DNA from 4 places in the Streptomyces sp. NPDC016677 genome. Region 4 is predicted to be linked to each of the others. Evidence: riboswitches for the same ligand, from Rfam matches in the RefSeq annotation. Region 4 holds a riboswitch; each other region holds the start of a gene.

Region 1 (7,365 bases), on a different contig from region 4:
GGGACGGGGTCAGACCGGGGACCGAGGCGGCGGTCAGCCACAGGCGGCACATCCAGTCGAGCTGGGCGGTGCGGTCGTAGGCCTGGTCGAGGGAGGAGCCGTACGTGATCGTCCCGTGGTTGCGGAGGAGGCAGCCGGTCCGGCCGTCGAGGGCGCGGAGCATGTTCTCGGCCAACTCGTCGGTGCCGTACGTCGCGTACGGGGCGACCCGGACGGGTCCGCCGAGGGCCGCGGCCATGTAGTGCACCAGCGGCAGCTCCGGTACGAGGGTGGAGACGGCCGTCGCGTGCACGGCGTGGGTGTGGACGACCGCGCGGGCGTCGGTGTGCCGGTAGACCGCGAGGTGCATGGGCAGTTCGCTGGTCGGGACGAGCGCGCCGAGCACCTGCCGCCCGTCCGGGTCCACGCCGGTGACGTCGTCCGGGGTGAGCCGGTCGTACGGCACGCCCGAGGGCGTGACCAGCACGGTGTCGCCGACCCGGACCGAGACGTTGCCGGAGGTGCCGACCACCAGTCCGTCGGCGACCGTGCGCCGGGCGGCGGCCACCAGCGCCTCCCAGGCGCGGGCCTCCTCCGGTCGTACACATCTCCCCCGCGGCTCCCGCACGATCCCGCCTCCTCCCGGGCGTCCCGTACGCCCCAGTGGTCCCGCCGCCGACCGGCGCTGCGGCGATCCTGCCAGGCGGGCCGGGAGGCCGGGGCACTGTAGGGCGGAAGCCGAGCCTCCGGGAGGGTGCATATCACGACAAACAGCCCCTGGCTTCCTCTTGGCCGGGGATCGGTGAGCGTTCGATGATCTTCGAGTACGCTCGGGCTGGTTTGTCATGCACGTTGCCATTTTCGGGGGATTTCCGGGGGGAATCATGGCCCGTGACCGCACCCGCCTCATACCGTCCCGCCGGGGCCGGCTGCTCGCGGCCTGCGCCGCCGCGCTCGCCCTCGGCGGGACCGCGCTCACCGATGCGTCCGCCTCGGCCGCGGCCGGCCGGCCGAAGGGGCACGACGTCTCGTCCCACCAGAAGACCGTCGACTTCGGCCGGGCCAGGGCGAAGGGCGCGACGTTCGCCTACGTCAAGGCCACCGAGTCGCACACCTACCGCAACCCCTACTTCGAGGAGCAGTACGACGGCGCGCGCCGGGCGGGCCTGATCCGCGGCGCCTACCACTTCGCGCTGCCGCACAGGTCCTCGGGCCGCACCCAGGCGGCGTACTTCGTGCGCCACGGCGGCGGCTGGCGCGCCGACGGCCGCACCCTGCCGCCCGCGCTGGACATCGAGTACAACCCGTACGACAAGACGAAGAAGTGCTACGGGCTGAGCAAGGCGCGGATGACGGCCTGGATCGACTCGTTCAGCGACGAGGTGAGGCGGCTCACGGGCCGCCGGCCGGTGATCTACACCACCACGCACTGGTGGAAGACGTGCACCGGGAACAGCCGCGCCTTCGCCGCGGACCACCCCCTGTGGATCGCCCGCTACGACGCCCCGAGCGCGGGTGAACTGCCGGCCGGCTGGGCGTCGTACACGTTCTGGCAGTACGACAACGCCGGTCCGCTCCCGGGCGACCAGAACGTGTTCAACGGGTCCCTCGCCCGGCTGAAGACGTTCGCCCAGGGGGGCTGAGGCCGGAGGGGGCAGGGGCAGGGGGCGGTGGCTCCGATTCCGGACACCACCACGCCCCTCCCAGTTCATCTTCCGTTCACCCTGGTTACCTACGTTCGTCCAGCCAATGACCTCGAACGATTGCCTGGGTAAATGGAAAGCTTCTCGCTGATCCTCGCGATTGTGGTGGTGACCGCACTCGCGTTTGATTTCACGAACGGTTTCCACGACACCGCGAACGCGATGGCGACGACCATTTCGACCGGTGCGCTCAAGCCCAAGATCGCGGTGGCCATGTCCGCCGTCCTGAATCTGGTGGGCGCCTTCCTCTCCGTGGAGGTCGCCAACACGATCTCCAAGGGTCTCGTCGACGAGACCGGCATCCGTCCCGAGGTCATCTTCGCCGCCCTGGTCGGCGCGATCCTCTGGAATCTGCTGACCTGGCTGGTCGGCCTGCCGTCCAGCTCCTCGCACGCCCTCATGGGCGGTCTGATCGGCGCCGCGATCGCCTCGGCGGGGGTCGGCGCGGTGCACGGCGACGTCCTCGTCACCAAGGTGCTGCTCCCGGCGATCGCCGCCCCCGTGGTGGCGGGCATCGCGGCACTGGTCGCCACCCGGCTGATGTACCGGCTGGGCCGCAAGGCCGACGGCAAGGCCGCCGACAAGGGGTACCGCGTCGGCCAGATCGCCTCGGCCGGGCTGGTCTCGCTGGCGCACGGCACCAACGACGCGCAGAAGACGATGGGCATCATCACCCTCGCCCTGGTGGCGGGCGGCGCCCTCACCCCGGACTCCGACCCGCCCCTGTGGGTCATCCTCTCCGCGGGCCTCGCCATCGCGCTCGGCACCTACCTCGGCGGCTGGCGGATCATCCGCACCATGGGCAAGGGCCTGACCGACCTCCAGCCGCAGCAGGGCTTCGCCGCCCAGACCAGCGCGGCGACGGTCATCCTGGCCTCCTCCCACCTGGGCTTCTCGCTCTCCACCACGCACTCCGTCTCCGGTTCGGTGATGGGCGCCGGCCTCGGCCGCAAGGGCGGTGTGGTGCGCTGGTCGACGGCGACGCGGATGTTCGTCGCCTGGGGGCTGACGCTGCCGGCCGCGGCCCTGGTCGCCGCGCTCGCCGAGTGGGTCTGCGGACTGGGCGACTGGGGCACGGCGCTCGTCGCGGTGCTGCTGGTCGCGGCCAGCTTCGCGATCTGGCGGATCTCGCGGCGCGAGGTCGTCGACCACACCAACGTCACCGGCGGGGACGACGCCCAGGAGCCGGCCGGTGTGGTGACCGCCGCGGTGGCCGCCGTGGCGCCGCCTCCGGTGGGCACCCCGGCCGACGGACCTCCGGCGACGGACGGGCTCCCGGTGGACGACGGACTTCCGGTGACCGGCGGGCTCTCGGCCACCATCCCGGCCCAGTCGTCCGAGGCCCCCGACGCCCCGGCCGCCCGTTCGGCCGCCACCCCCGTCTGAGCCGGTCCCGTCCGGACATCAGGAGAAGAGAAGCACGATGAAGATCGACTGGGCAGCCCTCGGCTCCGTCTTCGGGGTCGGCCTCGTGGCCACCGTCGCCCTGGTGACCCTGTTCACCCTCGGCATCGCCGGCCTGTCCCGCCAGGAGCGGGCCGCCGAGCGGGGCGGCTCCGCGGGCCTCGCGGTCACCGGCGCGTACGTGTGCTTCGCCGCGTGCGCGGCGGCGGTGGCGTACGGCATCTATCTGATCGTGGCCTGACGCCCCCCCTCCCAGCCTCCCCCCTTCCCCCTCGCCTCCCTTGTCGCCGCCCTGCCGGGTGCCCTACGGGTGCCTACGGCAGGGCGGCTTCGTGTCCGCACCCCGTCTCCGGGCGTCGGGGACATCGGGGACGGGCGGATCGAGGGCATCTCCAGCCCGAACGGTCCACGGTGTGGGCCTCAGCACACTCCCCCCGCGCAGGTCAACGGCAAGTTGACGGGCGTTCTCGGCCCGTGGTGGACTTCCGGGGCCATGTACGGCGGCAGGAGAGGAAGCCCGGTGCGAATCCGGCGCGGTCCCGCCACTGTGACCGGGGAGCACTCCCCGGGAGCCAGGAACTCTCACCGCCGGTCTCGTCGAACCAGGGCGTGGACACCCTGAGTGAGGACATAACGCGATGCTCGGCTGCCGTCCGGAACGCAGGCCCGGTACCTCTCCCGCCTCCCGTGTGACCGGCTGATCCCCGTGCGTGCCGGACGCGTCTTCGCGTACGGCGCCGCCGCCGGCCTCCTCGGTGACCTGCTCCTCGGCGACCCCCGCCGCGGGCATCCGGTCGCCGTCTTCGGCCGTGCCGCCGGTGCCGTGGAACAACTGCTGTGGCGTGACCACCGGGGCCGGGGCGCCCTGCACACCGCCGTGTGCGCCGGTGGCGCCGTCGCCCTCGGTGCCGTGGCCGCCCGTGCCGTACGCCCCTGCCCCGCCGCCTCCGTCGCGCTGACCGGCGCCGCCACCTGGGCCGTGGTCGGCGGGACCTCGCTGGCCCGGGAGGCGTCCGCGATCGGGCGGGCACTGGAGGCCGGGGACGTGGCGGGGGCCCGGGCCCGGCTGCCGCACCTGTGCGGACGGGACCCGCAGGCCCTGGACGCCGACGGGATCGCCCGGGCGGTGGTGGAGTCCGTCGCCGAGAACACCTCCGACGCGGTGGTGGGCGCCCTGGTGTGGGGCGCCGTGGCCGGGGTCCCCGGGCTGCTCGGCTTCCGTGCCGTCAACACCCTCGACGCGATGGTCGGGCACAAGTCGCCCCGCTACCGGCGCTACGGCTGGGCCTCCGCCCGGCTCGACGACCTCGCCGGCTGGCCGGGCGCCCGGCTGACCGCCGTACTGGCCACGGCGGCCGGGGGCGACCCGAGGGGTGCCGTACGGGCCTGGCGGGCCGACGCCGGCCGGCACCCGAGCCCCAACGCCGGCCCGGTCGAGGCATCCTTCGCGGGCGCCCTCGGCGTGCGGCTGGGCGGGACGCTGTCCTACGGCGGCCGGGTGGAGCACCGGCCCGTCCTCAACCGGAGCGGACGCGCCGTGCGGGTCGCCGACATCGACCGCGCGGTACGGCTGTCCCGGCGCGTGAGCTGGCTCGCGCTGGGCGTGTGCGCGGGCGCACGGATCGTGGGAGCGCGACTGAGGAAAGGACGTACGGCATGAACGGCGGTCTGCTCGTCGCCGGTACCACCTCCGACGCCGGGAAGAGCGTCGTGACCGCCGGGATCTGCCGGTGGCTGGTGCGGCAGGGCGTGAAGGTGGCGCCGTTCAAGGCGCAGAACATGTCCCTCAACTCGTTCGTGACGCGGGAGGGCGCCGAGATCGGGCGGGCGCAGGCCATGCAGGCGCAGGCGTGCCGCGTGGAGCCGACCGCGCTGATGAACCCCGTCCTGCTCAAGCCGGGCGGCGAACAGAGCAGCCAGGTCGTGCTGCTGGGCAAGCCGGTCGGTGAGATGAGCGCCCGCGGCTACCACGGCGGGCGGCAGCAGCGACTGCTCTGCACCGTACTGGAGTGCCTGGCCGAGCTGCGGGGCACGTATGACGCGGTGATCTGTGAGGGGGCGGGCAGTCCGGCCGAGATCAACCTGCGCCGGACCGACATCGTGAACATGGGGATCGCCCGGGGTGCCGGGCTGCCCGTCCTCGTCGTCGGCGACATCGACCGCGGCGGGGTCTTCGCCTCGTTCTTCGGCACGGTGGCGCTGCTGGCTCCCGAGGACCAGGCGCTGGTCGCCGGGTTCCTGGTGAACAAGTTCCGGGGCGATGTCTCGCTGCTGGAGCCGGGCCTGGAGATGCTGCGCGGGCTCACCGGGCGGCCCGCCTACGGCGTGCTGCCGTACCGGCACGGGCTCGGCATCGACGAGGAGGACGGGATGGCGGTGTCGCTGCGCGGCGCCGTCCGGGAGTCCCGGGTCACCGCCCCCGTCGGCGAGGACGTGCTGCGGGTCGCCGTCTGCGCGGTCCCCCTCATGTCCAACTTCACGGACGTGGACGCGCTGGCCGCCGAGCCGGGTGTCGTCGTGCGGTTCGTGGACCGGCCGGAGGAGCTGGCCGACGCGGATCTCGTCGTCGTGCCGGGGACGCGGGGGACGGTCCGGGCCCTGGAGTGGCTGCGGGAGCGGGGGCTCGCGGACGCCTTGGCGCGCCGGGTCGCCGAGGGGCGGCCGGTGCTCGGGGTCTGCGGCGGCTTCCAGCTCCTCGGCGAGCACATCGAGGACGACGTCGAGTCGCGCGCCGGGCACGTCGACGGGCTCGGTCTGCTGCCCGTGCGGGTGCGGTTCGCCCGTGAGAAGACGCTCACCCGGCCGGTGGGCGAGGCCCTCGGCGAGCGGGTCGAGGGGTACGAGATCCACCACGGGGTCGCCTCCGTGGAGGGCGGTGAGCCCTTCCTGGACGGCTGCCGGGTCGGCCAGACCTGGGGCACGCACTGGCACGGTTCGCTGGAGTCGGACGGGTTCCGGCGGGCGTTCCTGCGCGAGGTGGCCGCCGCCGCGGGCCGCCGCTTCGTGCCGGCCCCCGACACCTCGTTCGCCGCGCTGCGCGAGGAGCAGCTCGACCGGCTCGGCGACCTGATCGAACAGCACGCGGACACGGACGCGCTGTGGCGGCTCATCGAGTCCGGCGCGCCACAAGGACTGCCCTTCATTCCACCGGGAGCGCCCGTATGAGCACTGTCTTGTTGTTGTCGACCGCCGACACGGATCTGCTGGCGGCCCGTGCCGCGTCCGGTGCCTCGTACCGGATCGGCAACCCCACCCGGGTCGACGTCCAGGAGGAGCTGCCCGCGCTGCTCGACGGCGCGGACCTGGTCGTCGTACGGCTGCTCGGCGGGAAGCGGGCCTGGGAGGACGGGCTGGCCGCGCTGAAGGCGTCCGGGCTGCCGACCGTGCTGCTCGGCGGGGAGTCCGTGCCGGACGCGGAGCTGATGGCCCAGTCGTCCGTGCCGGCCGGCGTGGTCGCGGAGGCGCTGCGCTACCTGGTCGAGGGCGGCCCGGACAACCTCACCCAGCTCGCCCGGTTCCTCTCCGACACCGTGCTGCTGACCGGCGAGGGCTTCGACGAGCCGCGGAAGATGCCGGAGTACGGCGTCCACGGCGACCGCCCGTACGTCGAGGGCCGCCCGACGGTCGGCGTGCTCTTCTACCGGGCCCACGAGCTGAGCGGCAACACCGCCTTCGTGGACACCCTGTGCGACGCGATCGAGGCGAAGGGCGCCAACGCGCTCCCCGTGTACTGCGGTTCGCTGCGCGGCGCGGACGCCGGGCTGTACGAGCTGCTGGGCCGGGCGGACGCCCTGGTCGCCACCGTCCTCGCGGCCGGCGGCACGCACGCCTCGCAGGCGTCGGCCGGCGGGGACGAGGAGGCGTGGGACATCGGCGCGCTCGCCGACCTGAACGTGCCCGTGCTGCAAGGGCTCTGCCTCACCTCGTCGAAGGCGGCCTGGGAGGCGTCCGACGCCGCCCTCTCCCCCATGGACGCGGCGATGCAGGTCGCGATCCCGGAGTTCGACGGGCGCCTGGTCACCGTGCCGTTCTCCTTCAAGGAGCAGGGACCGGACGAGGTCCCGGTGTACGTCGCCGACCCCGAGCGGGCCGGGCGGGTCGCCGGGATCGCCGTACGGCACGCGGCGCTGGGGCACAAGGCGAACGCGGAGAAGAAACTGGCGCTGGTCTTCACCGCGTACCCGACCAAGCACTCGCGGGTCGGCAACGCGGTGGGTCTTGACACGCCGGCGTCGGCGGTGCGGGTGCTGGACGCGCTGCGGGCGGCGGGGTACGCGGT
Region 2 (7,365 bases), on a different contig from region 4:
GGATCGACAGCTGCGGGGAGCTGAGCCGCTGCGGGACCAGGGGGTCCTCCTCGGCGGTGGTGACGACCACGGTCCCGGCGTCCTTCGCCCGCACGGTCAGCTCGACGCCGTCGAGGATGCGGGGCTTGGGGGAGGCGGTGGCCGCCTTCGTGAGGGAGCGGACGACGGCCTCGGCGGTCAGCTCGGTACCGTCGTGGAAGGTGACGCCCTCGCGGAGCGTGAAGGTCCAGGCCCGGCCGGCCTGCTTCCACCCGGTGGCCAGGGCCGGTTCGGCGTCGCCGTCCGCGTCCAGTTTCACGAGCGTCTCCGCCGTCGACCAGCGGGACAGCTTGAACGCGTCGTCGGAGAGCGGGGACAGGCCCGAACGCGGCGGCTGCATCATCGCGACACGGAGACGCTCGCCGCCGCCGGTGCCGGTGCCGGTGGCCTCCGTGGTCGCGAAGCACCCGGTGAGCAGGGCGGAGGCGGCGAGAACCGCGGGGACGGGCAGGAAACGGGCGGGGACGCGCACGGGGTCACTCCGGGTAAAGAGCGGGTCAATGGTTGAGCGTGCGACGACCGTAGCACGATGACAATCGTTTTCAGAGAGTCGGGTCGAGGAGTGCCTGACGAGGGAGAACGTCCCCGGGCGGTGGGCGCGGGTGTCAGTCCAGGTTGGTGCCGGACGGCGGCCGCGCCGCGCCGGAGGGCTGACTGGGGCGCGCGGCTCTTTCGCCGGTGGCCTGGGCCAGCGGGGTGGCTCCCTCGCCGGTGGCCCGGGCGAGTGGGGCGGCACCTTCGCCGGTGGCCTGGGCGAGCAGGGTGAGAGCGGCGCGCGACGGCGAGCCCGTCTCCGTGGTGGCGACCACGACGGCGGGACCTCGCCCGCTGCTCATGGTCTGCTGGATGACGGTCAGCGGCCCGACCAGCGGATGGCGCATCTCGTAACCGGCCATGGTGCAGGCCCGTACCCGGTGGTCGGCCCACATCGAGGCGAACTCGACGCTTTTCGCGGACAGTTCACCCAGCAGCGCGTGCAGCGCCGCGTCCTCCGGGTGCTGGGCCGCCACCAGGCGCAGACTGCCGACCAAGGCCCTGACCTTGGTCGGCAGTCCGTGTACAGGTCACGGACATGGTCGTCGAGGAACAGCAGCCGGGCCATGTTGGGACGCCCCGCCGGCAGGTCGGGGGCGCCGAAGTCCAGATGCCCGGCGAACAGCGCGTGGCCCAGCCGGTTCCACGCCAGTACGTCGGAGCGCCGGCCGAGCACCAGGGCGGGGACGTCGCCGAGCACGCCCAGGAACTGACGTGTCGCCTCCGGCACCCGCTCCGGCGCCGGACGCCGCCCCCGGGGGCACCGCCGGTCCACCCGGGCCAGGTCGTGCAGGTACCGCTTCTCGGACTCGTCCAGCCGCAGGGCCCCGGCGATCGCGTCCAGCACCTCGGGCGACGCGCTCAGCGACTGTCCCTGCTCGTGGCCCCCGGCGGAACTCGCGGCCCGCGCGCATGCCACCTGGATCCGGTTCGCCACCACCGGCGACCTCGGCTGGGACCCGTACGACACCGAACGCCGGGCCACGATGCGCATCGACGCCGGGTGGGCCCGGGTCGACGACCCCCGCGGCCGGGAACTGCGGGCCTGGGACACAGCGCCTGGGCCGGCGGGGCGCCGGGTCGCCGGGGCGCCGTCGTCCGCGGCGACGAGGTGGGCGAGCGGGCGCAGGCCGTCCGCTCAGGGGGAGCCCGGTCCGGCGGAGCAGCCGGTCATGCCGAGGCCGGGCACGGCGGCCGGGCCGAGCGACTCGTGGGCGAGGGTCAGTTCGCCGACGGCGGGCCGGGCCCGCATGGCCCGCTTTCCCCCTGGGCGGAAGACTCCCCGGAACGGTGCGGGCCCCGCCCCGAGCGGCCGAGCGGCCGAGCGACGGCACATCCCCGGTGCGGCATACTTTCTGGATGAGCCCACGCACCACCCCGACCAGCCGGCCGATCACGATACGGAGGGCTGTGGCACGGGATGCCAAACGGCTCACGCGGCTCGTGCGTCGCTCGGGCGCCTACGCGGGTGAGTACGCGGCCGCGGTCGCGGGCTACCGGGTCGGACCCGATTACATCGAGGCCCACCGCGTCTTCGCGGCCGTCGGCGCCGACGAGGAGGAAGGCCGGGTCCTCGGGTTCTACTCGCTCGTCCTCGCTCCACCGGAGCTCGACCTGCTGTTCGTCGCCGACGAAGCGCAAGGACGGGGGATCGGACGGCTGCTCGTCGCGCACATGCGGGCCGAGGCCCGTGCCGCCGGGCTCGACCGCGTCACGGTCGTGTCGCACCTTCCCGCCGAGGGCTTCTACCACCGCGCGGGTGCGGTGCGGACCGGGACCGCGCTCGCGAACCCGCCCGCCGTGCCGTGGGACCGTCCCGCATTCGAGTTTCGTGTTTCTTCCGCATGAGGCGATCGCGGTCGCCCCGATACGGGTCGCGCCGCCGCCGCCCGTTTCGCGGTCCGTGTCCGTGACCGCACCGGCGGTGTACGACCCCGACACGACAGCCCTACGGGTGGCGCGGATGGCATGGGGCAGTACCGGGAGGGCCCTTCAGCCGCGTGGCTCTTCGGGGAGGAACGTCACCTGCGGGGCGCCCGTGCGCGGGTGGGTGGCCACTTCCGCGGCCACTCCGTAGACCTCGGCCAGCAGCCGCGGGGTGAGGATCTCGGTGGGTGGGCCGGAGGCGGTGACCTCGCCGGCGTGCAGGACGTAGAGGCGGTCGCAGTAGTAGGCGGCCAGGTTGAGGTCGTGCAGGGCGAGCAGCACGGTGGCGGGCAGGCGGCGCAGGGTGCTGAGCACGGACAACTGGTGCCGGATGTCGAGGTGGTTGGTGGGTTCGTCGAGGACGAGGAGGGCGGGCTGCTGGGCGAGGGCACGCGCGATGAGGACGCGCTGGCGCTCGCCGCCGGAGAGCCGGTCGAAGGGGCGGTCCGCCAGGTGGACGGCGTCGACCGCGAGGAGTGCGGAGCCGATGAGTTCGGCGTCCTCGGGAGTGTCGCCGGCGAGGAGCCGTTTGTGCGGGGTGCGGCCCATCGCGACGACCTCACGGACGGCGAGGTCCAGGTCGGCCGCCGAGTCCTGGACCACCGCCGCCACGGTGCGGGCCAGTCGCCGCACCGGCAGCGACCAGGCGTCGTCTCCGTCGACCCGTACCTGCCCGGTGTCGGGGCGCAGGACGCGGTAGACGGTGCGCAGGAGGCTGGACTTCCCGCTGCCGTTGGGGCCCACGAGCCCGATGGTCTCCCCCGGGCGGGCGGTCAGGGAGACGTCGTGCACCAGACGGCGGGCTCCGGCGGTGAGCGTGACGCCGTCGACGCTCAGTTCGGTCGCGGTCACGTCACTCCTCGGTCGGTGCCGCGCCGGGCGTCCCGGCGCATCAGCCACAGGAAGAACGGCCCGCCGCACAGGGCCGTGAGCACGCCGACGGGTATTTCCATCGGCGCGGCGATCGTCCGCGCGGCGATGTCGGCCCAGATGAGGAAGACCGCTCCCGCCAGTGCCGCCGTCGGCAGGACCCGGCGGTGGTCGCCGCCGACGAACAGGCGCACGATGTGGGGCAGCATCAGCCCGACGAAGCCGATCGGTCCGGCCGCCGCGACCAGCACCCCGGTGACGAGGGAGACCAGGACGAACAAGCGGGCACGGAACCGGGCCACGTCCAGCCCCATCGTGGTCGCCGCCTCCTCGCCGGCCAGCAGCAGGTTCAGATTGCGGGCCTGTGCCATGAGGGCGCCGACGCCGAGCAGCAGGGCCGTGCTCGGCAGCCACAGGGTGCCCCAGCCGACGCCGCCGAGGCCGCCGAGGGTCCAGGCGAGGACCGCGCGGGCCTCGTTGCCCCGGCCGGTGGTGAGCAGCAGCAGATCGAGGACCGCGGTGAGTACCGCCGCGATCGCCACTCCGGACAGCACCAGCCGCGCCGAGGTGACGCGTCCGCCGGTGCGGGCGGTGGCGTACACCAGCAGGAGCGCGCCCAGGGCGCCCACGAAGGCGGCCACCGACAGGGAGGCCGGTCCGAAGAGCGTGACCCCGAACACGATCACGGAGACCGCGCCGAGGGACGCACCGGAGGAGACGCCCAGCAGGTACGGCTCGGCGAGCGGGTTGCGCACCAGAGCCTGCAGAGCCGTACCGATCACCGCGAGGCCGGCTCCGGTGACCGCGCCGAGCAGCACCCGTGGCGCCCGCACGTCCACCACGATGGTCTCCCGGGCCCGTGACCAGTCAGGCTGCCTCCAGTCGGCACCCAGCGCGTGCGTCACGATGCCCCACACCTGGCCGGGCGGCACCTGGACGGAGCCGATCGCGAGGCCCGCCGTGGCGGAGACCAGGAGCAGGGCGGTGAGCACGAGCAGCGTGACGGCCGACCGGGTACGGCCCGCTCCTGCCGCCTCGGCTTTTCGTCGTTGAACCGCCCGCTCAGTGGACGTGCCGGCGGCGGCCTGGGTCACCGGAAGCCTTCGGGGTGCAGCCCGCGGGCCAGGTCCTCGACCGCGTAGGCCGAGCGGACGCCGACCAGGGTGGCGGTCAGCGGCAGGACGACGAAGCGCTTGTTCCTGATGGCGGGTACCCCGGCGAGCGCGGGCTGGGAGAGCAGGAACCTCTTCTTCTCCTCGACGCTTCCGGCGCCGGCGTAGTCGTAGACGGCGATGACCTCGGGCCCGCGCTCGACGACCTGCTCCCAGGAGACGTCGCCGAAGACGTCGTCGAGGCCGGCGAAGACGTTCTCGCCGCCGGCCAGCCGGATCAGCTCGGTGCCCAGGCTCCTTCCGCCCGCCGTGAAGGCGCTCTTGTCGCCGCTGTCGTAGACGAAGACGGACACCCGGGGTTCGCCCTTGACGGCGGTGGTGGTCTTGTCGACCCGCGCCTGGAGGCCGGCGACCAGTTCGTCCGCCCGGTCGGGCACGCCGAAGATCTCGCCGATGGTGCGGATCTCGTCGTAGGTGTCCTTCATCGTCACCCGCTTCTCGCCGCAGTACTCGCGGTTGAGGTGGGTGTCGATGCCGGCGTCGGCGAACGCCTTCCGGGAGCGGCCCTCGTTCTCGGCGAAGGCGCTGCCGTAGCCGCCGTAGACGAGGTCCGGCCCGGCGTCCAGGATCTTCTCGAACGACGGCTCCCTGTCCGCCAGTTCGGGGATCGACTCGTAGTCCTTCCTCAGTTCGGGCAGGACCGCGGAGTCGCGGAAGGCGGTGCCGACCACGCGGTCCTTCAGGCCGAGGGCGAGCATGAGTTCCGCCGGGTGCTGGTGGATGGTGACCACCCGTGACGGCGGCCTGTCGTACGTCGTCCGCACGCCGCAGTTGTCGACGGTGACGGGGAAGCCCGCGGGCACGGCACCCGTGGCCTTCGCGTCGCCGCCGTCGGACGAACCGCAGCCGGTGGCCAGTGGCGCTGACGCGAGAGCGACAGCAGCGGCCGCGGCACGGAGGAACCCGCGCGTGCGGGCAGGGGTGAACGAAGGGGACACGTGAAGCCTCCTGGAGTCCGCGCTCCTCGGATCGGGCCCGCGACGGACCAGTGTCCTGACTCCCGGATCGACGTTCCCTCCGCCTTCCCGCGCGGCGCGCAGTGGCGTGTCGGAGGGGCGCTCCCCGGTCACAGTGGCGGGACCGTGCCGGATTCGCACCGGCTTCCTGTCTCCCGTCGCGGCGATGACCAGGCGATCCTACGGTCCCCCGAGCCGGCGGCAAAAGGGCGTGCGCACCACCTTCCTCACGCCTCCCGGGCAGCCCGCAGGACGAGCCGCTCGGCACTCTCGTCGTAGGGGCGCCCGTCGAACCCGCCGAAAACCTCCACGCGGCCGAACCCCGCCTCCTCGGCCATCCGCCGCAGCTCCACCGCGCTGTACACGAACCACGTCAAGGTGGCCCGCGTCACCCGCTCGCCCCGGACCAGCACCCACTCGCTGCGCAGCCGCGCCCACTCGTCCAGCACGGTGTCGGTCTGCACCATCAGGTCGTCGCCCCGCCGCACCACCTTGGGCGGGGTGACCTTGCGGGCCAGGAGTTCCTTGCCGGCGAGGTCGAGGACGAGCGTGCCGCCGGGAGCCAGGCAGGTGCGCATGGTGCGCAGCACGCGCGCGTTGTCGGCGGGGTCCTCGAAGTACCCGAAGGAGGTGAACATGTTGAGGACGACGTCGAAACCGCCCGGTGCGCTGTACTCGCGGGCGTCGGCCCGTACGTACGTCACCTCGGCACCGGCCTCGGCCGACCGCTCGCGTGCCCGGTCCAGCATGGCCGGGCTCAGGTCCACTCCGGTCACGCGGTGACCGCGGCGGGCGAGCGGCACGGTGAACACCCCCGGCCCGCAGCACAGGTCCAGCACGCGCGACCCCTGCGGGAAGGCCAGCAGGGGGGAGGTGCTCAGCAGTTCCTCGGCCTGCCCGTGGCGCTGCTCGGAGAAGAGGAAGTCATGGAACTCGGTCCAGAAGTCATCGTCCTGGAATCCGCCCGTCCGTGTCATCGCGCGTCAGTGCTCCTTCATGGTCGTCGGGGACGCGGTGCCGCGCCGTGCGACGGCGCAGCGTGAGCAGAAGAGGGGGGAGCAGCAGACACTGGGCGGCGGCCAGCAGCCAGAACCAGCCGGTGTGTCCGGCCCGTTCGCCGAAACCGTACAACTGCCCGCCCAGCACGCCGCTCGCGCAGGCGCCCAGGCCCGCGGCCAGCCGCTGCTGGCCGAAGACCACGGCGTCGGAGCGAGGGCTGCGGCGCAATGCCTCCAGGTCGTTCTTGAGGAACAGCACGATGTCGCCCAGGGTGATCAGCGCGCCGCCCGCCAACAGCGCCGTCCGGGTACCGGCCGCCAGCACGGCCAGGCCCGCCGCCAGACCCGTGAAACCGACCGCGAGGGCGACGGCGTACGGCATGCGCCGGATCAGGCCGGACGCGAGCGGCTGTACGACGATGACCAGGGTGAAGCAGAGCAGCAGCACCAGGCTGTAGAACGCGCTGGAGGCGCGCTGGACGGCGTACACCGCCAGGAAGTGCTGGAAGTGGAAGTAGAGGTAGAAGGCCAAGGCGTTGGCGGCGAACGGCAGGAGTGCCACGCCGGCCAGGAGACCCGAGGGGGCCGTGTCCTTCGATCCGGTGGGGTGTTCCGCGGTGGTCTCCGGTAGTCGCGCGTGTCCCGCCGTGACCGCGAGGAACAGCGCCGTGACGGCCGCGAACAGCCAGCCGGGCGACGACAGGACGAACGGCGCGGCGATCAACGGGCCCACGGCCATGCCCGCGTTGAGTGCCGCGTTGCCCGCCGACAGGAACGCCGGGCGGCGCTCGTCGTCGACGCCGTGCACCAGGTACGCCTTGTTCGCGGGCAGGTAGAGGGCGGCACCGCAGCACGTCAGGACCAGCGCCC
Region 3 (7,365 bases), on a different contig from region 4:
CTGGCACCGGTCACCTGGACCGCGGACGGCTGGCCCGTCGTACAGCTCGTCAACGGCGCGTGGGGCACCACGTACCCCAGTCCGGCCGTACCCGCTCCGCCCCGCCAGGTCACCCCGATGACCGGCATCGACACCTTCGACGGTACGGCCCTGAAACCGAGATGGGAGTGGAACCACAACCCCGACAACACCAAGTGGTCGGTCGGCGACGGCCTGACCCTGCGGACCGCGACCGTCACCGACGACCTCTACTGGGCCCGCAACACCCTCACCCACCGCGTCCAGGGTCCCACCTCCACCGCCACGGTCCAGCTCGACCACTCCGCGATGCGGGACGGTGACCGGGCCGGGCTCGCGCTGCTGCGTGACTCCTCCGCCTGGATCGGCCTCAAGCGCGACGGAGGTACGACCCGGGTGGTGATGGTCACCGGGCTGACCATGGACGGCAACTGGAACACCACCGGCACCGGCACCGAGACCGCGAGCGCGACCGTCTCCGGCGGCCGCGTCTGGCTGCGCGCGAACGCGGACATCCGCCCTGGCGCACCGCGCCCCGGGACCTTCTCCTACAGCACCGACGGGATCACGTTCACCCGTCTCGGACCCGCCTTCTCCATGGGCAACGACTGGCGGTTCTTCATGGGCTACCGGTTCGCCCTCTTCAACCACGCCACTCACGCCCTCGGCGGCGCGGTCCGCGTCACGCGGTTCGAGGTGTCCACACCCTGAACCGATCCATCGACCGCGATGGACCCGGCACCGCGACCGGCATCACCCAGAAAGAGGGAGCAGGCCGCAACCAGTGCCCAAGCCATCGAAGCTGACGGCGGTCGCCGCTTCAGGCTGCTGGATCCCGACCACCCGGCCGGCTCCCCGGGCGCCCCGCGCCACGTCCGAGAGCAACCCGTCCGGACCCGGGCCCGCCCCGCCCGGACAGTGAGGAGTCAGGCGCTGGCCCGGACGGCCAAGCGAGTGGGGAGGACCAGCGGGGTGGGCTCCTGCCCGTCGACGAGCGCGACGAGCATGCGCGCCATCTCCCGTCCGAGAGCCTCCACGGGCTGATGGACCGTGGTGAGCGGCGGATCGGCGACCTGGGCGACCGCCAGGTCGTCGAAGCCGACCACGGCGACGTCGGCGGGGACCCGTCGGCCGGCCTCCCACACGGTGCGCAACGCCCCCACCGCCATGTTGTCGTTGGCGGCGAACACTCCGTCCACATCGGGGTGTCGCGCCAGCAGCGCGGCCATGGCGGCGGCTCCGCTGGGCTCGGTGAAGTCCCCCTCCAGCGGCGGGAACGGATCGAGACCGGCGCCCAGCATGGCGTCCCGGTACCCGCGGTACCGGGCACGCCCGGCCTCGGTGTCCAGCCGCCCGCAGATCACGGCCACGCGCCTCCGGCCGAGGGAGACCAGATGCTCGGTCGCCTCGCGCGCTCCGCCGACGTTGTCCACGTCCACGTACCACCGGGGAGCCGGACCGACCGGGCGCCCGCCGAACACGACGGGCATCTGCGCCTCGTCGGCCATCCGGATCAGTGGATCGTCCTCGCGCAGCGCCATCAGCATCACACCGTCCGCGCCACCGGCCCGCAGGAGTTCCCCGACCCGCTTGCGGCCCCGGTCGGAAGCGGCCAGGCACAACATCAGATGCAGGTCCGCCTCGTCCAGGGCGGCCGACGCCCCCACGATCACCCGGGCGAAGAACGGATCGGCGAAGATCGACGGGTCCTCCCCCGAGACGACCAGGGCGGCCGCTCCCGTCTGACGAGTGGCCAGCGCGCGGGCGGTCGGATTGGGTACGTAACCGAGTTGCCGCACGGCCCGTTCGACAGCCTCGCGCTTGGTGCGGCTGACGTGCGGGGCGTTGTTGAGGGCACGGGAGGCCACGGAGCGGGAAACACCGGCGCATTCGGCCACCTCGTCGAGCGTCGGACGCCGACGCGGCGCTGCTTCTGCCATGACCCGTGAGTCTTTCACAGGCGCGGAGCGCGCAGGACCGCGAGAGATGGGACCGCTTCCAGCTCAGTGGCCTCACAGGGCCCGCGAGCCCTGTGAACGTCCCATGCCGCGGGGACCGTTGACAGCTTGCGCACCCGCCCCGACGATTGGGACCGCTTCCAGTGGGAGCGCTCCCAAAGCGTCCTCCGAAACCGAGGTACTGTCTTGAGCCGCAGACTCCGCACCCTGATGGCAGCGCTCTGTGCTCTGCCTCTGGCGTTCGCCGCCGCACCCTCCGCCCACGCGGCGGACCCCACCACCATGACCAACGGGTTCTACGTGGACCCCGACTCGAGCGCGAGGCGGTGGGCGGCCGCCAACCCCGGCGACGGCCGGGCCGCCGCGATCAACGCCTCCATCGCCAACACACCGATGGCCCGCTGGTTCGGCTCCTGGAGCGGCACCATAGGCACCGCGACAGGTGCCTACGCCGGAGCGGCGGACTCCAGGGACAAGCTGCCCATCCTCGTCGCCTACAACATCTACCACCGTGACTACTGCGGCGGGCACTCCGCCGGCGGAGCCGCCTCGCCGTCCGCCTACGCCAACTGGATCGCTCAGTTCGCCGGAGGCATCGCGGCCCACCCGGCCGTCGTCATCCTCGAACCCGACTCCCTCGGGGACTACGGCTGCATGACCCAGGCCCAGATCGACGAACGCGAGGCCATGCTCACCGGTGCCCTCGCCGAGTTCAACCGCCAGGCCCCCAACACCTGGGTCTACATGGACGCCGGCAACCCGCGCTGGGCCGACGCGGCGACCATGGCCCGACGCCTCCACGAAGCCGGCCTCCGACAGGCCCACGGCTTCTCGCTCAACGTCTCCAACTACGTCACCACCGCCGAGAACACCGCCTACGGCAACGCCGTCAACAACGAACTGGCCGCCCGCTACGGCTACACCAAGCCGTTCGTCGTGGACACCAGCCGCAACGGCAACGGCTCCAACGGCCAGTGGTGCAACCCCTCCGGCCGCCGCATCGGCACGCCCACCCAGACGGGCGGAGGCGCCGAGATGCTCCTGTGGATCAAGACCCCGGGCGAGTCCGACGGCAACTGCGGTGTCGGGACCGGCTCCACGGCCGGCCAGTTCCTCCCCGAGGTCGCCTACAAGATGATCTACGGCTACTGATCCAGCACTCCCACCACCCGGGAGGCGACCGGCGGCCCGCCGGGGCGGCGGGCACTCCCCCGGCCATCTCAGCTGAACGCGGGCGCGGCCGACTCCGGCCACGGCCCAGTCCCGCAGTCGGCGCCAGGCCGTCACCCCGGGCCGGGCCACCGCTTCTCTCGGCACGTCGCGCCAGGCCACGCCCTGCGCCGCAGGACGTGAACGATGCCGGCCAGTGCGACCCGGTCCCGCGCCAGGAGCTGCCCGGGAGGGCGGTGCCGCCGTGCGCGCACCCGCTGCTGCGGGTGCGCGCACGCGACCCGGTCGCGCCGCCGAGTCGTCCGCCGCCTCCGCCCGAGCCTCCCAGGCGATCACCGCCCCACGCCGGGCGAAGCGCTCCGCCTTCGGGAAGGTCACGCTGCCCCGTACCGCTGCGCGACCAGCCGCCGGCGCCGGCTTCACCGCCCGCCGTGTACGACTCCCGCTCCCACGGCCGTCGGCGTCTTCGCGGACGCCGAGGCAGTCGGGGACGCGTACCGGTGCCGCGGCACGGCACGGGCCGTTCGCTGTTCCGGTCAGGGTGTCATGCGCCGTCCGTCCGGCCCGCCCGGTGTCGGCAGTCAGTCCGTCTCCTGGGTGTGGGGGGCCGTCGCGGGCGGATCGGTCGGACGGTCCCGTCCGCCGTCGCGGCCGGACACCACCACGACGACCAGTCCGACGACGACGGCCCCGACCGCGACCCGTCCCGCCACCCGCACCCACCAGCCCGGCCGGGCCGCGCCCCCGCCGGGTGCACCCAGCCGTTCGGCCCGCCGGGCGGGCCGCAGCAGGCGGAGCAACAGCAGTACCGCGACCGGGATTTGCAGCAGCCACAGGACGGTGCGGGGCCACTCCCCGTACCAGACGTTGGTTCCGTACAGCAGGGTGTGCCACACGCTCAGCACGTAGACGACGATCACGAACCGGTGCAGCCGTCGCCAGGTGTTCGCTCCGATGCGGTGCCGGACGTAGAACAGCAGCCCGAGCGGGATCGCCAGGTACAGGGCCCCCTGGCCGATCGGGATGGCGGTCCGGCCGGTTCCGGAGTCGTACCAGCCGGGTACGAAGGTGTCCGCGAAGGCCACCCACAGCCGCTCCGCCCAGTCCACCTTCGTCTCGTAGCGCACGAGTTCCGCCGCGAACATCAGCGCGTGTGCGAACATCAGCGCCGTCGTCGTCAGGCTCGTGGTGCGGTGCCAGCGCTCCAGTACCTGCCGGGAGACCGGCAACCGGGTGGGCCGTGGTCCCGACAGCAGCAGGCCGAGCATGACCGTGCCCCAGGCCCACAGCAGTCCCGACCAGCCGAAAGCCTGGCTGAGCAAGTACATCCAGTAGGTGCCGGCGTCGTCCATGAACGGCATGACCGCGACCGTGTCCGAAGCACCCGATTCCATACGCGTCCACAGGAGCGCGAACACGAGCGCCGTGACCACCACCGCCGCGGCGGCGTCGGGCAGGGCGGACCGCAGATCGGCGCGGAGCACGACGCGGTCGCCGGGGGGCCGTCGCCGTCCGCGCGGGGCTGCCGCCCCGTCCTCGTCCGGCCTCACGTCTGACGTCATCAGGGGCCTCCCGGGCACCGGCCACCGCGGCAGCGGTGTGCATGTGTCGTGAGACAACGAGTCTGGCTGATGAGACAGCGATCCCCAGAGGCGTTATCCGGCCAGAGCCGCCCCCGACAACTGCGCAGGGATACGCCGGGTTCCGCCTTCCCTCCACATTCAAGACAACCGCAGAACTCCCACTGTCCCAGAAGTACGGGCGCCCTTACGCTGATGCACGCAGTCGGTTCGCGCCTCCCGTCCGCCCGGACGCCCGGTGGCGCGACGCAAGAGGGAACCCGGTGCGAATCCGGGGCTGTCCCGCAGCGGTGAGCGGGAACGAAAGCCGTCGATGTCACTGGGCCGGCGTCATGGCCGGGGAAGAGACGGCCGGTAGGTGTCCGCCCTGTCGGCGGACGTGCCCGCGAGTCCGAAGACCTGCCACTGCGCCCGCTTCCCGAGCGGGCTGTGCACGTGACCTCGTGGACCGGGTCGGCGGTACGGTCGGTCGTGCGTGTGGCCCCGTCTCCTTCCCTGTCGGTGTGCAAGACCCGGTACGGAGGAGGACGGTGTGCGGGAGCCAGCCGATCCATGTCGGCCGTACCGGTCCTTCGTCGACGTGCCGGCCGACGGACCGGGACCGACGGTACTCGGACCCGTCGCGGGCGTCCTCCAGGAACCGGGCCTGTCCGGCGGCACGGTCTCCGGTGTCTGCCACGGCACCCTGGGCGAGCTGTACCAGGGCCCGCTGCGAGCGGGCACCGATCCCGAGATCGCGGTGGTGTCCTTTCCCGTGGACCGCCACTCCTGGGTGTACTTCACACCGAGGACGACGGCCGGCTCACCGGGTCCGCCGGCACTGGGTGAGAAGTCGGCGACAGCGGCGCGCCTCTTCCTGGAGCACTACGGTCTCACCTTGCCGCCCGGCGACTGGCGCACCCATTCCGAACTGCCGGTGGGCGTGGGAATGGCCAGTTCCACGGCGGACATCGTGGCGACGCTGCGCTGCCTGTTCCGCGTCTTCTCCCTGCCGTACGACAAGGACGTGGTCCTCGGCGTCCTGGCGGACATCGAGCGCGCCGACAGCGTCTTCCTCGACGAGTTCGCCCTGTACCTCAGCGGCCGGCACCGGGTGGTGCGGCGACTGGGCCCGGACCTCGGCTTCCACACCGCCTACGTCATGGAACCCGGCACGGTGGACACCGCCGCCGTCACTCCCCTGCTGCTGGACCACTACCGGCGCCGCGGCGAGGAATACCAGCGGTGTCTGACCGATCTGCTGAAGGGTTTCGGCTCGGGTGACCCGGCCGCCGTCGCCCGTGCCGCGACGACCAGCGCCGCGCTGTCCCAGGAGGTGCTGCCCAAGACGACCTTCAGCAGCCTGCGAGCCCACCGTGAGCGGTTCGGCGCCGACGGCGTCTTCGTCGCCCACACCGGCTGCCTGGCCGGCTATCTCTTCGCCGCACGCCCACGAGCCGAGGTCAAGTCCGAACTCTCCGCGTTCTTCCACTCGCTCGGCCACCAGTGCACCTTCGCCCAAGGAGGCTACGGGTGATCCACCCCCACATCGCCGACGCTCTGAAAGTCCCGGACCTGGTCCGGCTCACCGACGGCCTGGTCCTGCTGCGGTTCGAGTCGATGAAGATCTACTCGGCTCTGGCCGCCGTCCGTCATCTGCTGGAGCGGGGCACGGTCCGTCCGGGCCAGACCCTGATCGACAGCTCCAGTGGCATCTACGCCTACGCCCTCGCCCTGGCGTGTCACCGGTACGGCATGCGGTGTCACATCGTCGCGTCCACCACCGTCGACACCACCACCCTGGCCCAGTTGGAGATCCTCGGCGCCACGGTGGAACGGGTGAGACCGTCGCGCGACCTCGCACTCGACCAGGAACTGAGGGTGCGACGGGTGCGGGAGATACTCGCCGAGCGTCCCGGGCACCACTGGATGCGCCAGTACCACGACGACGTCCACTACCTCGGCTACCAGGAGGTCGCCGACCGGATCGCGGCGGAGTTCCCGGCCGTACCGCTGACCGTCGTCGGCGGGGTGGGGTCCGGAGCCTCGACCGGCGGCGTCGTGGAACGGCTGCGTGTCGCGGACCCCTCGGTGCGTCTGGTCGGCGTCCAGCCCTTCGGCAGCGTCACCTTCGGCAGCCAGGACCATCACGATCCCGAGGCGATCATCGCCGGCATCGGCTCGTCGATCGTCTTCGACAACGTCCGCCACCATCTCTACGACACCGTGCACTGGCTGGACTTCACCCACGCCATGGCCGGCGCCGTCGCCCTGCTGCGCGAACACGCGGTGTTCGCCGGGCTGTCCACCGGTGCCGGCTATCTGACGGCGACGTACGAGGCCCGCCGCCACCCCGACCGACTGCACCTGGTGATAGGGGCCGACACCGGACACCGCTACGTGGAGCGCGTGTTCGCCCGGCACGCCGAGGCCCTCGATCCGGCCGCGTTGAAGCCCGTCGAGGTCCGCGGCCCGGAGCAGATGACCATGCCCTGGTCGAGGATGACGTGGCGGCGCGCGGCCTGCCCGGCGGGCCGGCAGGAGAGTGCCGTATGACCGTGGCCTGCCTGGAGTCGCTGACCTTCGGCCTCGGTCATCTGGTCCGCGCCGCCGGCCGGCTCGGCGAGCGCCTGCTGCTGCTGACCCGGGACCCCGCCTAC
Region 4 (7,365 bases):
TCGCGGATCGAGGGGATGTTCTCGACGGCCGCGAAGGCGGCGGCCCGGTCGTCCGGGTCGGGGAGGTAGGTGTCCAGCAGGGTCAGGTAGAACTGGACGTGCACGGCCTCCTCGAAGAGCTGGCGGGAGAGGTAGAGCCGGGCCTCGGGGGAGTTGATGTGCTGGTAGAGGGTCAGGACGAGGTTGTTCGCCACGATCGAGTCGCCGGTGGCGAAGAAGGCGACCAGGCGGCCGATCAGGTGCCGCTCGGCGGGGGTGAGCCTGGCGAGGTCGGCCACGTCCGAGTGGAGGTCGACCTCCTCCACGGTCCAGGTGTTCTTGATGGCGTCCCGGTAGCGCTCGTAGAAGCCGGGGTAGCGCATGGGGCGCAGGGTCAGCTCGAAGCCGGGGTCGAGCAGGTTCTTGGCCTGGTTCTCGGTCTGGTTCTTCGTATCGGTCTTCACTGGCAGGCCTCGCAGGACCCGGGGTTCTCCAGGGAGCAGGCGGCGGCCGCCTGTGCTGGTGCTTGTGCGGCGCGGGCGATGCGGGTCGCCGGGCGGGAGCGCAGGTAGTACGTGGTCTTCAGGCCCCGCTTCCAGGCGTAGGCGTACATCGAGGAGAGCTTGCCGATGGTCGGGGTCTGGAGGAACAGGTTCAGGGACTGGCCCTGGTCGAGGTACGGGGTGCGGGCGGCGGCCAGGTCGATCAGGGCGCGCTGCGGGAGTTCCCAGGCGGTGCGGTAGAGGCGGCGGACGTCCTCGGGGAGCCGGTCGAGGTCCTGGACCGAGCCGTTCGCCTCGCGCAGGGCCTCGCGGGTGCGGGCGTCCCAGGCGCCGAGCCGCTTGAGGTCGGCCACCAGGTAGGAGTTGACCTGGAGGAACTCGCCGGACAGCGTCTCGCGTTTGAACAGGTTGGACACCTGCGGCTCGACGCACTCGTGGACGCCCGCGATCGAGGCGATGGTGGCGGTCGGGGCGATGGCGAGGAGCAGGGCGTTGCGCAGCCCGGTGCGGGCGACGCGCTCGCGCAGGGCGGTCCAGCGGTCGGGCCAGGCCGGCTCCACGTCGTAGTGGTCGGGGTGCAGGACCCCGCGTGCGGTACGGGTCTTCTCCCAGGCGGGCAGCGGGCCGGCGCGCTCGGCGAGGTCCGCGGAGGTCTCGTACGCGGCCAGCATGATCCGCTCGGCGATACGGGTGGACAGAGTCTTGGCCTCGGGGGAGTCGAAGGGCAGGCGGAGCGTGAAGAAGACGTCCTGGAGGCCCATCACGCCGAGGCCGACGGGGCGCCAGCGGCTGTTGGAGCGGGCCGCCTGCCCGGTCGGGTAGTAGTTGATGTCGACGACTCGGTCCAGGAAGGTGACGGCGGTGCGGACGGCCGCGTCCAGGCGGTCCCAGTCCATCGCCCCGCCGGTCACGAAGGCGGCCAGGTTGAGGGAGCCCAGGTTGCACACCGCCGTCTCCCCGTCGTCCGTGACCTCCAGGATCTCCGTGCAGAGGTTGGAGGAGTGGATGACGTGGCCCGGTTCGGCGGTCTGGTTGGCGGTGCGGTTGGCGGTGTCCTTGAAGGCCATCCAGCCGTTGCCGGTCTGCGCGAGGGTGCGCATCATACGGCCGTACAGCTCGCGGGCGGGGAGCGTCCTGCGGGCCAGGCCCTTCGCCTCGGCCGCGCGGTAGGCCGCGTCGAACTCCTCGCCGTGGAGGTCGGGCAGCTCCGGGACGTCGGCGGGGGAGAAGAGGGACCAGTCCGCGTCCGCCTCGACGCGGCGCATGAACTCGTCCGGGACCCAGTGCGCCAGGTTCAGGTTGTGGGTGCGGCGGGCGTCCTCGCCGGTGTTGTCCCGCAGTTCGAGGAACTCCTCGATGTCCGCGTGCCAGGTCTCCAGGTAGACCGCCGCCGCTCCCTTGCGCCGGCCGCCCTGGTTGACGGCGGCGACCGAGGCGTCGAGCGTCTTGAGGAACGGGACGATGCCGTTCGAGTGCCCGTTGGTGCCGCGGATCAGCGAACCCCGGGCGCGGATGCGGGAGTAGGCGATGCCGATGCCGCCGGCGTGCTTGGAGAGGCGGGCGACCTGGAGGTAGCGCTCGTAGATCGAGTCCAGCTCGTCCCTGGGGGAGTCCAGGAGGTAGCAGGACGACATCTGGGGGTGCCGGGTGCCGGAGTTGAAGAGGGTGGGGGAGGAGGGGAGGTAGTCGAGGCGGCTCATCAGGCCGTAGAGCGCGGCCACGTCGGCGACGGACCCGGGGGTGTCGTCGTCGGCGAGGCCGGCGGCGACGCGGAGCAGGAAGTGCTGCGGGGTCTCGATCACCTTGCGGGTGTGCGGGTGCCGGAGCAGATAGCGGCTGTGCAGGGTGCGCAGACCGAAGTAGCCGAAGCGGTCGTCGGCGGCGGGGTCGGGCATTCCGTCCAGGCGGTCCGCGTGCCGGCGTACGAAGTCGGCCGTACGGTCGGCGACCAGGCCCTCGCGGTGGCCGGTGGCGACGGACTCGGTGAAGGTGGTCACGCCCTGGGAGGCGGCCTCGGCGCGCAGCGTGAGCGTCAGCAGCCGGGCGGCCAGCCGCGAGTACGCCGGGTCCTCGGAGATCAGGCCGGCCGCGGCCTCCGTGGCCAGTTCCCGCAGCTCCGCCTCGTCGGCCCGCGCGGACCGGCCGCGCAGCGCGGCGGCGGCGACCCGGCCGGGGTCGGCGTCGGGGAGGTCGGCGGTCAGTTCGGTCAGGGTCCGCAGCAGCGCGGCACCGGGCCTGTCCTCGGGCACCGGGGGCGTTGCCGGAGCGGGGCCGGCCGGTGATACCGGGTCGGCTGGCGCGATGGTCATGGGGAGCACTCCCTCGCTCGGCACGGGGCCTTGCGGAGGGCAGGGGGCAGCTCACGAGCGCGCGCGGCGTCGCGTCCACCGGCCCATTCCACGAGGCCCGGACGTCAGGCGCCCGGGCCGGACGGCCGGGCGCACTGTCGGCAGGTACTCGGACTGGACAGGCGTGCGGACACGCGAGTACACCGTTGCGGGACAGTTCCGGATTCGCACCGGATTCCCCTGCGGCGACAGCGAGCATGAGCATACATGTTGTGCCGCGAGAGGAAAGCGACCCCAGATGTAGTGTCTGTCGAGTCAGAGGGACAGCTCGTACGTGAGGAGCGTGATGTCGTCCGGCTCCGGGTTCCAGTCGCGGTCCGGGGTGCGGACGAAGCCGAGGCGTTCGTAGACGCGGTGGGCCGCGCGCATGGTCCTCTGCGTGGACAGGACCAGGCGTTCGCAGCCGTCGACGCCGCGGGCGCGATCGACGCAGGCGCGGACGAGGGCCTCGCCTACGCCGCGGCCGCGGGCCGCGTGGGCCACCGCGAGCATGCGTATCTCGGCCTCTCCCCCGCGGGCGAGCTCGGCCATGGGGCCGCCGGACGGCACGAGGGTGACTCCGCCGAGGACGGCGTCGTCCTTCACGGCTGCCAGTACCTCCGCGGCGGCGGCGCGTTTCGCCACGTCGCGGAGTTCTTCGAGGTAGGCGTCGGATGCGCTGAAGTCGAGGAGGCCGTCGTGGAGGTAGGCGGTGGCGGTGATCTCTCCGAGAGCGGGGTATTCGGTGGGGTGGGCTGGGCGGATACGGAAGTCCATGCGGGGAGTGTGCACGACTGCGGGCCGCCGGTGTGGGTCTTTTCGGCGGCCCGCCGGGGGTGTGTCCGGTTGCCCGCGCCCGCACGGCGGGGCCGCATGTCGATACAGCCCCGCGCTCCTCAGGGGCGCGTCTCAGTGCGCGGAGCCGGCCGTCGCCGGCGGCAGCTCCACCTCCACGCCCGGGTCGCCCGCGTCCGCCGTGTAGTCCTCCGGGCGGGTCTGGTCGATGCCGTCGGGGGCCTTGGCCGCGCGGAGGACGAAGGTCAGGACGACCGTCACCAGCGCGTTGAGCACGAACGCCGTCAGACCGATGTACCCGATCTCCCCGATGCCCGGGATCTCCTTCGACGAGCCGCCGAAGTGCGCCTGCGTCGGCGAGGAGACGCCGTACGCCGCGAGCGTGCCGTAGACCATGCCGACCGCCCAGCCGGCGAGCAGCGCCCAGCGGTGGAACCAGCGCGTGAACAGGCCGCCGACCAGCGCCGGGAAGGTCTGCAGGATCCAGATGCCGCCCAGGAGCTGGAAGTTGATCGCGACCGTCTTGTCCATGCCGAGCACGAAGACCAGCGCGCCCACCTTCACCAGCAGCGACACCAGCTTGGAGACCTTGGTCTCCTGTTCCGGCGTGGCGTCGGGCTTGATGAAGTCCTTGTAGATGTTGCGGGTGAAGAGGTTGGCCGCCGCGATCGACATGATGGCCGCCGGGACCAGCGCGCCGATGCCGATCGCCGCGAAGGCCACGCCCGCGAACCAGTCCGGGAACATGTCCTCGAAGAGCTGCGGGATGGCGAGCTGGCCGTTGCTCACCTTGATGCCGGCCGCGATCGCCATGAAGCCCAGCAGGGCCAGCAGCCCCAGCATCAGGGAGTACAGCGGCAGGATCGTGGTGTTGCGGCGGATCACCTCACGGCTGCGCGAGGACAGCGTCGCGGTGATCGAGTGCGGGTACATGAACAGCGCCAGCGCCGAGCCGAGGGCCAGGGTGGCGTACGTCCACTGGCCGGTGTCGGGCGGGGTCACGCCGCCCGCGCCCGCCGCCTCGAACTTGTCACCGGCCGCGGCGAAGATGTCGTCGAAGCCGCCCAGCTTGATCGGGATGTAGATGATGGCGACCGCGATCACGAGGTAGATCAGCGTGTCCTTTACGAACGCGATCAGCGCGGGCGCCCGCAGCCCGGACGAGTACGTGTACGCCGCGAGCACGCCGAAGGCGATCAGCAGGGGCAGGTCCTTGATGAACCAGTTGGTGTCCTCACCGCCGCCGACGCCCATCACGTCCAGCACGGCCTGGATGCCGACCAGCTGGAGGGCGATGTACGGCATGGTGGCCAGGATGCCGGTGACGGCGACCGCCAGCGACAGTCCCTTCGAGCCGAACCGGCCGCGCACGAAGTCCGAGGTCGTCACGTACCCGTGCTTGTGCGAGACCGACCACAGGCGGGGCAGGAAGGTGAAGATCAACGGGTAGACCAGGATCGTGTACGGCACCGCGAAGAAGCCGGAGGCGCCCGCCGCGTAGATCGCCGCCGGGACGGCGACGAAGGTGTACGCCGTGTAGAGGTCGCCGCCCAGCAGGAACCAGGTGATCCAGGTGCCGAACGAGCGTCCGCCCAGGCCCCATTCGTCGAGGCTGGCCTCGTTCTCGGCCCGGCGCCAGCGCGCGGCCAGGAAGCCCATCGCGGTGACCAGGACGAAGAAGAAGATGAAGACGGCGAGTGCCACGCCGTTGACGCCGTCGTTCACTTGCCCGCACCCCCCTCGGGAGCGCGCCGGGCCCGCTGGTCCCGCTGCCACAGTTTGTACGCGATCATCGTCAGCGCCGTCGAGATCAGCACCCAGGCCATCTGGTACCAGTAGAAGAACGGGATGCCGATGAACGCCGGGTCGGTCTTCGCGTACGACCCGACCCAGAGCATGGCCACGAACGGTGCGACCAGGCAGAGGCCGATGACCACGCGCACCGGCGTCACCACCGGCCCCGAACTCGTTCCTGAGGCTTGCGACATGCGGCGGCTCCGTCCCCTAGGTGGTCAGCCCTGTAATGCGGAGGCAATCTAGGTGACGGTTACACGACAGCGGAAGACCCCGTCCGTATATCGGTCCCCGAAGACCGGCGGGTCCCCGCGAAAGCCGCTCAGCGGCGGCGAGGACCCGTGCGCGGGTGTGCCTCCCGCCGGTCCGTCCGGGTCGCGCGCCGCACGGGAGGCGACGTCAGTCCCGCGGTCGCTTCAGCCGCGCCACGAACTTGTACCGGTCCCCCCGGTACACCGACCGCACCCACTCCACCGGCTGTCCGTCCCGGTCGCGCGAGTGCCGGGAGAGCATCAGCATCGGCAGGCCCACGTCGGTGCCGAGCAGGCCGGCCTCGCGCGGGGTGGCCAGCGAGGTCTCGATGGTCTCCTCGGCCTCGGCGAGATGGACGTCGTAGACCTCGGCCAGCGCCGTGTACAGGGACGTGTACTTGACCAGGGAGCGGCGCAGCGCCGGGAAGCGCTTGGCGCTCAGGTGGGTGGTCTCGATGGCCATCGGCTCCCCGTTGGCCATGCGCAGCCGCTCGATGCGCAGCACCCGGCCGCCGGTGGTGATGTCCAGGAGCGCGGCGATCCGGTCGTCGGCGGTGATGTAGCCGACGTCCAGGAGCTGGGACGTGGGTTCCAGCCCCTGGGCGCGCATGTCCTCCGTGTACGAGGTGAGTTGCAGCGCCTGCGAGACCTTCGGCTTGGCGACGAAGGTGCCCTTGCCCTGGATGCGCTCCAGACGGCCCTCGACGACCAGTTCCTGGAGGGCCTGGCGCACGGTGGTGCGGGAGGTGTCGAACTCGGCGGCCAGCGTGCGCTCCGGCGGGACCGGTGTGCCGGGCGCCTGGGTCCGCGTCATGTCGAGCAGATGCTTCTTCAGGCGGTAGTACTTGGGCACGCGCGCGGTACGGACGGTCGCCCCACCCTCGTTCTCCGCACTGCTGACGTCGGTGCTCATCGCTGCCTTCCCGGCTCCGGGTGCCGAAGCGGCCGACGTCCCCGGCCGGCCGCGGCTCACATCGTGGCACGGCTCACCGCGGGGTGGTCCCGCACGCTCCGTGACCCCCTCTGTATACCTCTGGGGCCACCGTTGGTCTAGTCCACCGCGCCGTCAAGCCCGCGTGGTACGCCCCGGCCGAGTCCCTTCCCGCCGGTGCCGACGGGTGTCTGGTACAGGCGCCGGGCGGGGGTCCGATCCACCCCTCGCGGAATGAAGGGTCCCTGCATATCTCGGTCGCATCACGGAGGCCCGGCGGCCCGTTGAACACCCTTGACAGTCTTATTGGTCTGGGCCAGTCTCCCCGTACTGGTCTACACCATTGGTCCAGTCCCGGCCCCAAGGGCGGTCACGCGCAGGCGAGTTACCGCGGGGAGGCAGGGGGGTTGTGGCATCCCTGAGGAGGGTGGCGTGAAGCGCAAGCTGATATCCGCGATCGGTGTCGCGGGCATGATGGTCTCCATCGCGGCGTGCGGGGGCGACAGCGGCGACAGCGAGTCCGGGGCGGAGGGCCAGACCCTCACCGTGTGGGTGATGGACGGATCGTCCCCCGACCAGTGGCAGAAGGAGCTGGGCGCCGCCTTCGAGAAGCAGACCGGCTCGAAGGTCGAGTTCGAGATCCAGCAGTGGAACGGCATCCAGCAGAAGCTCACCACCGCCCTCTCCGAGGAGAACCCGCCGGACGTCTTCGAGATCGGCAACACCCAGACCCCCGCCTACGCCAAGACCGGGGGCCTCGCCGACCTCGGTGACCTCAAGAAGGA

Evidence for each region. Region 4 has a riboswitch for cobalamin ahead of ACZ3IG_RS12320 (ribonucleoside-diphosphate reductase subunit alpha). Riboswitches for the same ligand answer to the same signal wherever they lie in the genome.
Region 1: linked by a shared signal. The riboswitch ahead of ACZ3IG_RS28530 (cobalamin biosynthesis protein) and the one ahead of ACZ3IG_RS12320 (ribonucleoside-diphosphate reductase subunit alpha) in region 4 are both predicted to bind cobalamin.
Region 2: linked by a shared signal. The riboswitch ahead of ACZ3IG_RS21630 (ABC transporter substrate-binding protein) and the one ahead of ACZ3IG_RS12320 (ribonucleoside-diphosphate reductase subunit alpha) in region 4 are both predicted to bind cobalamin.
Region 3: linked by a shared signal. The riboswitch ahead of ACZ3IG_RS21605 (GHMP family kinase ATP-binding protein) and the one ahead of ACZ3IG_RS12320 (ribonucleoside-diphosphate reductase subunit alpha) in region 4 are both predicted to bind cobalamin.

Annotation. Positions count from the first base shown of each region.
Region 1 covers NZ_JBVHEO010000014.1:50,112-57,476, forward strand. Annotated here, with positions in the region: gene ACZ3IG_RS28510 (class II aldolase/adducin family protein) at 1-610, opposite strand, end outside; gene ACZ3IG_RS28515 (lysozyme) at 864-1,622, shown strand; gene ACZ3IG_RS28520 (inorganic phosphate transporter) at 1,755-3,068, shown strand; gene ACZ3IG_RS28525 (hypothetical protein) at 3,106-3,327, shown strand; cobalamin riboswitch at 3,548-3,687, shown strand; gene ACZ3IG_RS28530 (cobalamin biosynthesis protein) at 3,793-4,746, shown strand; gene ACZ3IG_RS28535 (cobyric acid synthase) at 4,743-6,251, shown strand; gene cobN (cobaltochelatase subunit CobN) at 6,248-7,365, shown strand, end outside.
Region 2 covers NZ_JBVHEO010000007.1:320,996-328,360, reverse strand. Annotated here, with positions in the region: gene ACZ3IG_RS21665 (ABC transporter substrate-binding protein) at 1-511, opposite strand, end outside; gene ACZ3IG_RS21660 (MmyB family transcriptional regulator) at 645-1,070, opposite strand; partial or broken gene ACZ3IG_RS21655 (transcriptional regulator) at 1,151-1,249, opposite strand; partial or broken gene ACZ3IG_RS21650 (carboxylesterase/lipase family protein) at 1,458-1,622, shown strand; gene ACZ3IG_RS21645 (GNAT family N-acetyltransferase) at 1,933-2,421, shown strand; gene ACZ3IG_RS21640 (ABC transporter ATP-binding protein) at 2,566-3,351, opposite strand; gene ACZ3IG_RS21635 (FecCD family ABC transporter permease) at 3,348-4,463, opposite strand; gene ACZ3IG_RS21630 (ABC transporter substrate-binding protein) at 4,460-5,479, opposite strand; cobalamin riboswitch at 5,528-5,648, opposite strand; gene ACZ3IG_RS21625 (class I SAM-dependent methyltransferase) at 5,725-6,474, opposite strand; gene ACZ3IG_RS21620 (MFS transporter) at 6,443-7,365, opposite strand, start outside.
Region 3 covers NZ_JBVHEO010000007.1:312,162-319,526, forward strand. Annotated here, with positions in the region: gene ACZ3IG_RS21585 (glycoside hydrolase family 43 protein) at 1-729, shown strand, start outside; gene ACZ3IG_RS21590 (LacI family DNA-binding transcriptional regulator) at 945-1,958, opposite strand; gene ACZ3IG_RS21595 (glycoside hydrolase family 6 protein) at 2,163-3,128, shown strand; gene ACZ3IG_RS21600 (ferric reductase-like transmembrane domain-containing protein) at 3,728-4,708, opposite strand; cobalamin riboswitch at 4,916-5,146, shown strand; gene ACZ3IG_RS21605 (GHMP family kinase ATP-binding protein) at 5,259-6,242, shown strand; gene ACZ3IG_RS21610 (cysteine synthase family protein) at 6,239-7,261, shown strand; gene ACZ3IG_RS21615 (ATP-grasp domain-containing protein) at 7,258-7,365, shown strand, end outside.
Region 4 covers NZ_JBVHEO010000003.1:559,926-567,290, forward strand. Annotated here, with positions in the region: gene ACZ3IG_RS12315 (ribonucleotide-diphosphate reductase subunit beta) at 1-362, opposite strand, end outside; gene ACZ3IG_RS12320 (ribonucleoside-diphosphate reductase subunit alpha) at 440-2,791, opposite strand; cobalamin riboswitch at 2,914-3,035, opposite strand; gene ACZ3IG_RS12325 (GNAT family N-acetyltransferase) at 3,086-3,586, opposite strand; gene mctP (monocarboxylate uptake permease MctP) at 3,719-5,329, opposite strand; gene ACZ3IG_RS12335 (DUF3311 domain-containing protein) at 5,326-5,592, opposite strand; gene ACZ3IG_RS12340 (GntR family transcriptional regulator) at 5,798-6,562, opposite strand; gene ACZ3IG_RS12345 (extracellular solute-binding protein) at 7,013-7,365, shown strand, end outside.